2 regions of the Lysobacter korlensis genome follow, and region 2 is predicted to be linked to the other one. Evidence: predicted binding sites of a transcription regulator. Region 2 holds the regulator's gene; the other holds the start of a gene.

Region 1 (4,411 bases), 800 kb from region 2:
CGCTCACACCATCCAGAGCACCACGCAAAGCGCGAGCGCAGCCGCGACCAGCGACAGGCTGAGCCAGCTCATGCGCGAAATCGGCAGCGACGTCACCTCGTGTGACTGCAGCCGCTGCGCGATTCGGGACGCGCGACGATACGCAAACCAGATCACCGCCGCGCCGATGAGTACGAATGCTGTCGCGACCGACTTCGCAAGCCATTCCGGCTGGAAATCGCGGAGCAGCGCCCGGAAGCCGAGCGCGACCGCGATCGACGCCATGCCGGTTCGCATCCAGCTGGCGTACGTGCGCTCATTCGCGAGCAGCGTGCGATCTTCCGCAAGGTCGGTGCGGTCGCTCGCAAGCTCTTGGCTGCTCTCGTCCTTTGAGGCCATGCCGGACGTGGTCCGCGATCAGGCCTTAGTTGAGCTTGCCGAGGCTGCTGTCGAGCACGCGCTGAAGCTTACGTGCCGCGCCGCTGACTGCCGAGGCGATGGTCGCTGCATCGTCGGACGCGACGACCGGCGGGCGGCCTTCCAGACGCGCTTCGAGCAGGCAATGCTTGTCGTTGTCACCGGTCTTGCCCGCATTTGCGTCATTGAGGTGCACCTCGACGCGTGTGATCTGCTTGGAGAACCGCCCCAGTGCGGATTCCAGCGTCTGTTCGACGTGTCGGGCGACCGAGGGGTCGTGCTGGATGTTGTGGTCGGTGTTGATCTGGATATGCATGCGTGAGTCCTCAAAGTGGTTGTGGTGGTGGCGGGCGCGCGGTCCGCGGATCATTCGACGACTTAGGTCGGCGTAACGGTTTGTGTCAGTCGCGTAGCCGACAGGTCATCCCGTTGTAGCGCGCTGAGTCGCACGGCCGCCCGCTACTCGCGAAGGCGGGCAGGGCCGCCGCAGGCGCGGTCACCGTTGTCGCGAGCGATCCGCCGGGCTGCCCTGGTTCTCGTCGAGGCCGTTGTGTCCAACGCCAGCAATGCCGCGCTGATCCAGACTCGGTGGGTCTTCCGCGTTGCGCGCAGCTTCGCGCCGCTGGTCGTCGCCGGTACCTGCCAGATCCTGCCCGCTGTTTTTCTGCAGGGCCCCGGCGCCGTTGTTGTGCGGTTGAACGCTCATGGATCGCCTCCTGTGCGAGGAAGCCACCGGTCCCGCGGTCTGCGCGTTCGCGTGTCGGCCTCCAGGAAACTCAGGCTGCCGCTTGGCCGGTAAACATCGCGTGACCCGCGCGCGTCGCCGCAGGGCTCACCGGTGTCCCGGCGCCTTTTCGCCCTCCGTGGCGGCCGTGGCTGACGCCGCGCTCAGCACGTCGTACGCCGCGGGCGACCAGACGCGCCACGTGTGCCCGCCGTCATACACACGCACCTGCCTGTCGGGCAGTGCGTCCGCGAGCAGCGGCATGGCCTTGCGAAAACGGTCATCGGCGCCATAGGCCAGCCAGACGCGCGACGCTTCGCCTGGGCGCTGCGAGAGCTGCTGGATATGGCGCCATAGTTCACGCTGCCACGTCCGCTCGTCGACCGGTTGCTTCGGGCCCGGCGTCCATCGCGCGACGCCTCCGGCGCGGCGGATCTCATCGAGGATCGCGCGCTGACCCAGAAACGGTGCGAGCAGGACGATGCCGTCGACTGCCCCGGGATGCTCCCGGTCGTAAAGCAGACTGCCCATCCCGCCGAGCGAGGCGCCGACCAGCCATACCGATCGGTATCCGCGCCTACGCGCCGGCTCGATCACTTCTTCATGCAGTCGCGAGGTGGCCCTGCCGGCCATGTAGTAGTCGAGCGTGAGCTCGGCCAGCACCACGTCGGCATCCGGCCAGGCTCGCTGTGCGGCGGGCACGATGCCGCTGGCACGGAGATCCCCCAGGTCGTCTGCGCGTCCGGGCAGCACGACCACCAGGCGCGTTCCGGGCGGCGAGGGCGCAGGGAAGAGCGCGGTGGGGATCGGCGTCCGCGGGTCGCCATGCGCCCGGCAAGCAACGAGCAGGGCCGCCAGTGCGATTGCCGCGCACCCTCGGATCAACCGGGCGATTGTCGGATAGGACTGCACCAGTGCGTCTCCTCGGCGTCGAACACTTCGTTCCGATCAAGCTTTGCGCCTGCCAGCCGTTAGGCGATAGAACAAATCGGGTAGACACCTCGTGACAGGCGCGCAGAATGTCGAGCGCGCAGTCGTCCGCCCTGGCCCGCGCGCGTGCTCTGACCGCAACCTGTCGCAAGCGCCCGGTGGCCGGGCGACGCGTAGCCGAGCGGGACGGTATTGCCCCCGACCTGTCTTCACCCTGGATGCCCACCGATGTCCGTCAGCGCGCAGGAGTTCCGGATCAGCGTCGTCGGCCTCGAGCGCGGCATGTTCGTCGCACGGCTCGACCGCCCCTGGATTGGCACCGGTTTCCCACTAGAAGGCCTTCGCATTGCGGACGACGACGAGATTGAACGCCTGCGTCGCATGTGCAGCCACGTCTATGTCGACCCGTCGCGGGGCAGGTCTCCGGACGTTCGGCACATCCTTCTCGAGGACGACCGCGTAGTCCGCCGGGTCCGCGGGGAGGACGAAATCGACAACCTGCGCAGGACCCGCTGGAACGTCGTCGCCGACTTCGGCGAGGAGCTGGGCAATGCGCAGAAGGCGCACGCCGAGCTCGAGACGCGGGTCGGCGAGGTGATCCGCGACCTCCAGCGCGGCGGAAAGCTGGATCTGCAGAAGCTCGCGGACGGCGTCGACACGATGATCGAGTCGATCACGCGTAACCCGGCCGCGTTCCCGTGGGTCATGGAGCTGCGCCGCACCTGCGACTACAGCTACCAGCACGCGCTCGGTTGCTCGGTCTGGGCCGCGACGTTCGGCCGGCACCTCGGACTCGAACGCGACGAGCTGCGCGAGTTGGCAATGGGCGGGCTGCTGTGCGACGTGGGCAAGCTGCGGCTGCCCACTTCGCTGCTGATCAAGACCGGGCCACTTACCACTGCGGAGGTAGCGCTGTTGCGCGGCCACGTGGAGCAGGGCGTACGCATCGCCGAAGAGACCGATGGCATTTCGCCCACGGTCGTGCGGATGATTGCCTCCCACCACGAGCGCCACGACGGCAGCGGCTACCCGCAGGGGCTCAGCGAACTGGACATCCCGATCCACGCCCGAATCATCGGCATCATCGACAGCTATGACGCGATGACGAGCGTGCGCCCGTATGCACCGAGCCGCTCGCCGCACCAGGCGGTGATGGAGCTCTACCACGGTCGCGACCGATTGTTCCAGGGCGAACTCGTCGAGCAGTTCATCCGCGCGAGCGGCATCTACCCCACCGGCTCGCTGGTCGAGCTGACCGACGGCACCGTCGGCGTCGTCATGAGCGTTAACACGCTGCGCCGACTGCGACCGGTCGTAATGCTGCTCCTGGATCAGTCGAAGATGCCGCTGCGCGAGTTCAAACCGATCGACCTCAGCGAAGTTCTGACCGACGCGGACGGGCAGCCGCTGAACATTCGCGGCGGCCTGCCGCGCGGCGCGTTCGGCATCGACCCTGCCGCGCTGTTTCTGGATTGAGCGGGAAAGCAATGGACGCGATGCAGGACGAACTGACGGGCTTACGCAACCGGCGCAACTTCCTGTCGCTGCTTCGCCGCTGCGTTGCGATCTCCAACGAGCAGCGGGCCGCGATGGGCCTGGTCGTGGTCGACGTGGACGGGTTCGCCCAGTTCAACAACGTCCACGGGTACAACGTCGGCGACGCGCTGCTCTGCCACCTCGGGTCAAAGCTCGGCGAGGTCGCGCGCGGGCACGACTACGTCGCGCGTATCGGCGATAACCGCTTTGCGCTGATCCTCAATCGCGTCCTCAATGCCGGGCACGTCGAGCTCGCGATCCAGAAGCTGTTCCGCCTGCTCGACGTGCCGTTCCAAGGGCAGGGCGTGCGATGCACGGTCCCCGTGACCGTGGGCGCGGCGCTGTGCCCACTCCACGCCAGCCAGCCCGAGGTGCTGCTGCGTCGCGCGGAGGGCGCACTCACACGCGCCAGGGCCGCGGGCAAGCGACACGACTACGCGCCCGACTCGACCCCGGACCTCGACATCTCCGACATGTGGGACCTCGAGATGCAGCTGGGTGGCGCGATCGAACGTGGCGAGATGGCGCTGCATTACCAGCCGCAGGTGTGCGCCAGCACGCTGCGCATGGTGGGCGCCGAAGCGCTGATGCGCTGGAAAAGCCCGTCGCGGGGAATGGTATCGCCCGACGTGTTCATCCCGGTGGCCGAGCGGACCGGGCATATCCGCAAGCTCACCGCCTGGGCGCTCAATACCGCGCTCAGGCAGGCTGCGGAGTGGGGTTCGGTCGAACCCGTGACGGTTTCGGTCAACCTGCCCGGATCGCTCGCGACGCAGCCCGACCTGCCAGAACTGGTCGATGCCGCGCTCAAGCTCTGGGGCAGCC
Region 2 (4,411 bases):
TCGACGCGCACGGTGGCTTCGGCGGGCTCGGCATTCGCCGCGGCAACCGGCTTCGGCTTGGGTTTGGTGTCGCGCGCCGGGGGGGGCGGCTTCGGCTTGGGCGCTGCCGCCGCGGCCGGCGCTGCACCGGGCAGGGCGCCCGCACCGTGCAGGCTGTCGAGCAGGGCGTCGAAGTCCAGGTCGTCGAGGTTTTCAGGCAGGTCGGTGACCTGCATAGTCGGCGCTGCGGCGACGGCCGGCTCCGCCGGACCGACGTGCAGCGCGGCGACCAGTGATTCCGGTGGTTCCTCGGGCGTTTCGCCACGCCCGATCGCATCGAGCATATCGCTGAGCAGGTCGATCGACTGCTGCGTCGCGTCGAACGCGATTTCGTCCATCGACGCTTCGCTGCTGCGCGCGGCGTTGAGCCGGTCCTCGACCGCGTGGCAAATCGTCACCATCGCGGGGAAGTCGAGGAAGCCTGCGCCGCCCTTGATCGTGTGGAAGCCGCGGAACACCGCATTGAGGCAGTCGCGGTCGTACGGCGACTGTTCCAGTGCGACGAGCTGCTCGCCGAGCTGGTCGACGATTTCGCGCGCCTCGATCAGGAAGTCAGCGCAGATGTCGGATTCGGCTTCGCTCACGTCAAAGTCCCAGCGATGACAACAAATCGTTTGCGTCGTCCTGCGTGGCCGGTGCGGCATCGACGCCGGTGACGGCCGGGCCGAAGCCCTTCGACGACGCGGGCAGCTGCAGCGGCGCGGACTCGGGCATCACGCCATCGCTTGCGGCATGCACGCAGCGCACGATGTCGACGACGCGCTTGATGATCTGGCCGGTCAGGTCCTGGTAGCCCTGCGCGGCGGTCATTTCGGAAAACCGCACGCGCATGCCGGCCGCGGCCTCGGCCGCCTCGCTTCCCGGCGCGACCGGAATCGTCGCCAGCAGGTCGCGGCACTGGTCGATCATGTCCATCGTGCGATGGCTGGCGTCCTCACTCATCTTCACCGCGTGCTCGAGGCGCGCGCAGGCCTCGGGCAGCGAGCCGCCGGTGCTCGCGCCCTCGCCGTCGCCGAAGGCCTGGCCGAGTTCGCGTGCAAGCCGCACCAGGCCCTGCACCAGCGGTTGGTTGCGCCATTCGACCAGCGCGTCGAGGTTTTCGCGGAAGCCGGCCTGGTCGTCATTCTCGATCGCCCCAAGCGCGGCGCGCACGCGCCGGATGATGGCCTCGCGACTGTCGGTCGACAGACTGTCGGGATCGGTGAGGACCTGGGCGTTCACGCCGCGGCCTCGAGGCGCTCGAAGATCTTGCCCAGCTTCTCGCTCAGGGTGCCGGCGGTGAACGGCTTGATGACGTAGCCGTTCACGCCCGCCTGGGCGGCTTCGATGATCTGTTCGCGCTTGGCTTCGGCCGTGACCATCAGCACCGGCGTCTTGCTCAGCGCGGCGTCGGCACGCACGTGCTTGAGCAGTTCCATGCCCGTCATGCCCGGCATGTTCCAGTCGGTGATGATCAGGTCGTACTTCGCGCGCTTGAGTTCCTCGAGCGCCGTCGTGCCGTCGTCGGCCTCGGCGGTGTTGGAAAAGCCCAGGTCGCTGAGCAGGTTCTTGACGATGCGGCGCATGGTCGAGAAGTCGTCGACGATGAGAATCTTGATGTTCTTGTCCATGAAGGGCTCGTGCGGCGATGCGGTAATGGGGTGGGGCGCATACCGGCGGGGTCAGGTCCGGCACACGCCCCTTGCGGCGGATATCGACCGGTGCCGTCGGTCCTGAACCTTCCGGACCAGGACGACACCGGTTCGGTGACGCGTGTCGCGATCAGTCGTCGTTGTCGGCGTCGATGCCGCGCCAGTCGCCCAGGCGAGAGCGCAGCCGGAGCATGGCCTGGCCGTGGATCTGGCAGACGCGTGATTCGCTGATCGACAGCACCGCGCCGATTTCGCGCAGGTTCAGTTCCTGCTCGTAGTACAGCGACAGCACCAGTTGCTCGCGCTCGGGCAGCAGGCCGATCGCGGCACCAAGCGCGCCGCGGAACTCCTCGTGCTCGAATGCGCGTGCCGGCGTCGTGCCATCGGCGGTGGCCAGGCGCGGCTCGCCGTCGTGCTCCTCGGCATGCGCGTCCAGGCTCAGCAACTGTCCGCGTGCGGCGTCCTCGAGCATCGCGTGGTACTCGGGGATGCTCACGCCGAGCGCGGTGGCGACTTCCTGCGACGTCGCAGCGCGGCCGGTGGCCTGCTCGACGGCGCGCGTGGCAGCGACGACGTCGCGGTAGCGGCGATGCACCGAGCGCGGCACCCAGTCGCCACGACGGATCTCGTCGATCATCGCGCCGCGGATGCGGATCGAGGCATACGTCTCGAACGCGGCACCCTGGTCGGACTGGAAGTTCTTCGCGGCCTCGATGAGGCCGAGCATGCCGGCCTGGATCAGGTCATCGATCTCGACGCTGGCGGGCAGCTTCGCGGCGAGGTGGTGCGCGATGCGGCGCACGAGTTCGGCGTGCTTCTCGACGATCGCGGCGGTGTCGACCTGCGGGCGCGCAGCGCGGTACTGGGCGGCGGCCATGGCATTCATGCGGCGCTCCTGGCTGGGGTCACCAGCCGTTCAAGGAAAAATTCGACATGTCCGCGCGGACCTTGCGGGACCTGCCATTGGGATGCGCGTCGCGCGATGTCGCGGAAAGCGAGTGCGGACGGGCTGGATGGGAATGCCTCGACGACGGCTTCCTGGCGTTGCACCGCGCGGCGCAGCCATTCATCGCGTGGAATCGCACCGAGATACGACATCGTGACGTCGAGGAAACGCGCGCTGACGCGTTCGAGCTTCTCGAACAGGTGGCGGCCTTCCTGCGGGCTGCCGACCTGGTTCGCGAGCACCTGCACCCGGGTCACACCGCGTTCGCGGCTGAGCACCTTGACCAGCGCGTAGGCGTCGGTGACCGAGGCCGGCTCGTCGCAGACCACGATGATCACGTCCTGCGCGGCCTGGCAGAACGTCAGCACGCCATCGGCGATGCCGGCTGCGTTGTCGACGACCATCGTGTCGATGGGCAGGTCGAGCTGGCTGAAGGCATGCACCAGGCCGACGTGCTGCGCCGGGGTGAGTTCGGTCATGTGGCGCTTGCCCGATGCGGCGGGGACCACCCAGAGGCCACCGGGGCCTTCGATGATCGTGTCGGCCAGTTCGCAGCGTCCGGCGATCACGTCGGCCAGCGTGAAGCGCGGCGACAGGCCGAGCATCACGTCGACGTTGGCGAGGCCGAGGTCGGTGTCGAGCAGCAGCGTGCGGCGGCCGGCCATCACCAGCGACATCGCCAGGTTGACCGAGACCGACGTCTTGCCGACGCCGCCCTTGCCGCTGGCCACCGCGATCACCCTGACCGGCGCGACGCTCGCCGGCGTGGCGGGCGCCGCTTCGGCGCAAGGGGCCGGGTCGGCGGCCGTGGTGTCATGTCCGTTCATGTCGTGTCCGAGGCAGGATGCGTTGGGGTCAGGCGACGGCATGGCGGTCCTCGGTCATCAAGGGGTTGTCGGCAGCGCGGCGCAGTTTTTCGAGTGAAGCGACGAGGCGAACGGGGTCGGCGGCCTCGATGTCGTGCGGCACCTGCTGTCCCGAAGTGGTGTAGGCGAGATGCATGTCCTGCTTGACCAGCACCGACAGCGCGGCGCCCAGGCGGCCGGTCTCGTCGGTCTTGGTCAGCACCACGCCTTCCGGCGAAGCCGGGCGGTAGCGGCGGATGATTTCGCTGAGGTCATGCGGGTGCGCGTTGGCGGGCAGCACCAGCAGGCTGCGCACACGGCGCGCAGTGCGCAGCCACAGGATCTGGCTCAGCAGCGCGCGGTCGCGGGCGGCGTAGCCGGCGGTATCGACCAGCACCAGCGGGTAGTCGGCCAGCTGGTCGAGCGTGGCGTTCAGCGCTTCCGGGCCGTCGGCCTCGCAGACGGTGATGCCGAGTCGGCGGCCGTGCGCATGCAGCTGTTCGCGCGCACCGGCGCGACTGACGTCGGTGGTGACCAGCGCGACGTCGCGGGCGCGGTTGCGGGCAGCGAAGCGCGCCGCGAGCTTGGCGATGGTGGTGGTCTTGCCGGCGCCGGTCGGGCCGACCAGTGCGATCACGCCGCCGTCGTCGATCGGCTCGGCGCGGTGGGTCATGATCATGCGCGCCAGTTCGGCGCACATCGGCTCGCGGGTCTCTTCGGGCGTGAGGTTTGCGTCGATGCGGGCGGCAACGCTCTGCGCGACGCTCTCGTCGCAGCCGCAGGCCACCAGCGTGTCGAACACATACGCACGGCCGGCCGAACCGCGCAGGCGCTCGATCGCGTACTGGTCCATCTGGCGTTCGATCAGCTCACGCATCGACGCCAGCTCGTTGCGCATCGCTGCGAGCGTCGGATCCTCGACGGGCGTGGCGACTGCCTGCAGCACGGGT

The links. Region 2 encodes FliA, which starts transcription of late flagellar genes. Its sites were predicted from a motif close to TAAAGTTTNNCNNNCNNNGGCCGATAA; they were not measured.
Region 1: the regulator FliA is predicted to act here: its motif matches at 2,069-2,095, upstream of ACFFGH_RS08225 (HD-GYP domain-containing protein).

Annotation. Positions count from the first base shown of each region.
Region 1 is NZ_JBHLTG010000001.1:1,744,790-1,749,200, forward strand. It holds gene ACFFGH_RS08205 (YidH family protein) at 4-378, opposite strand; gene ACFFGH_RS08210 (HPF/RaiA family ribosome-associated protein) at 404-712, opposite strand; gene ACFFGH_RS08215 (hypothetical protein) at 893-1,102, opposite strand; gene ACFFGH_RS08220 (alpha/beta hydrolase-fold protein) at 1,229-2,032, opposite strand; gene ACFFGH_RS08225 (HD-GYP domain-containing protein) at 2,279-3,526, shown strand; gene ACFFGH_RS08230 (putative bifunctional diguanylate cyclase/phosphodiesterase) at 3,538-4,411, shown strand, end outside.
Region 2 is NZ_JBHLTG010000001.1:941,777-946,187, forward strand. It holds gene ACFFGH_RS04190 (chemotaxis protein CheA) at 1-683, opposite strand, end outside; gene ACFFGH_RS04195 (protein phosphatase CheZ) at 625-1,191, opposite strand; gene cheY (chemotaxis response regulator CheY) at 1,257-1,649, opposite strand; gene ACFFGH_RS04205 (RNA polymerase sigma factor FliA) at 1,801-2,556, opposite strand; gene ACFFGH_RS04210 (MinD/ParA family protein) at 2,553-3,443, opposite strand; gene flhF (flagellar biosynthesis GTPase FlhF) at 3,472-4,411, opposite strand, start outside.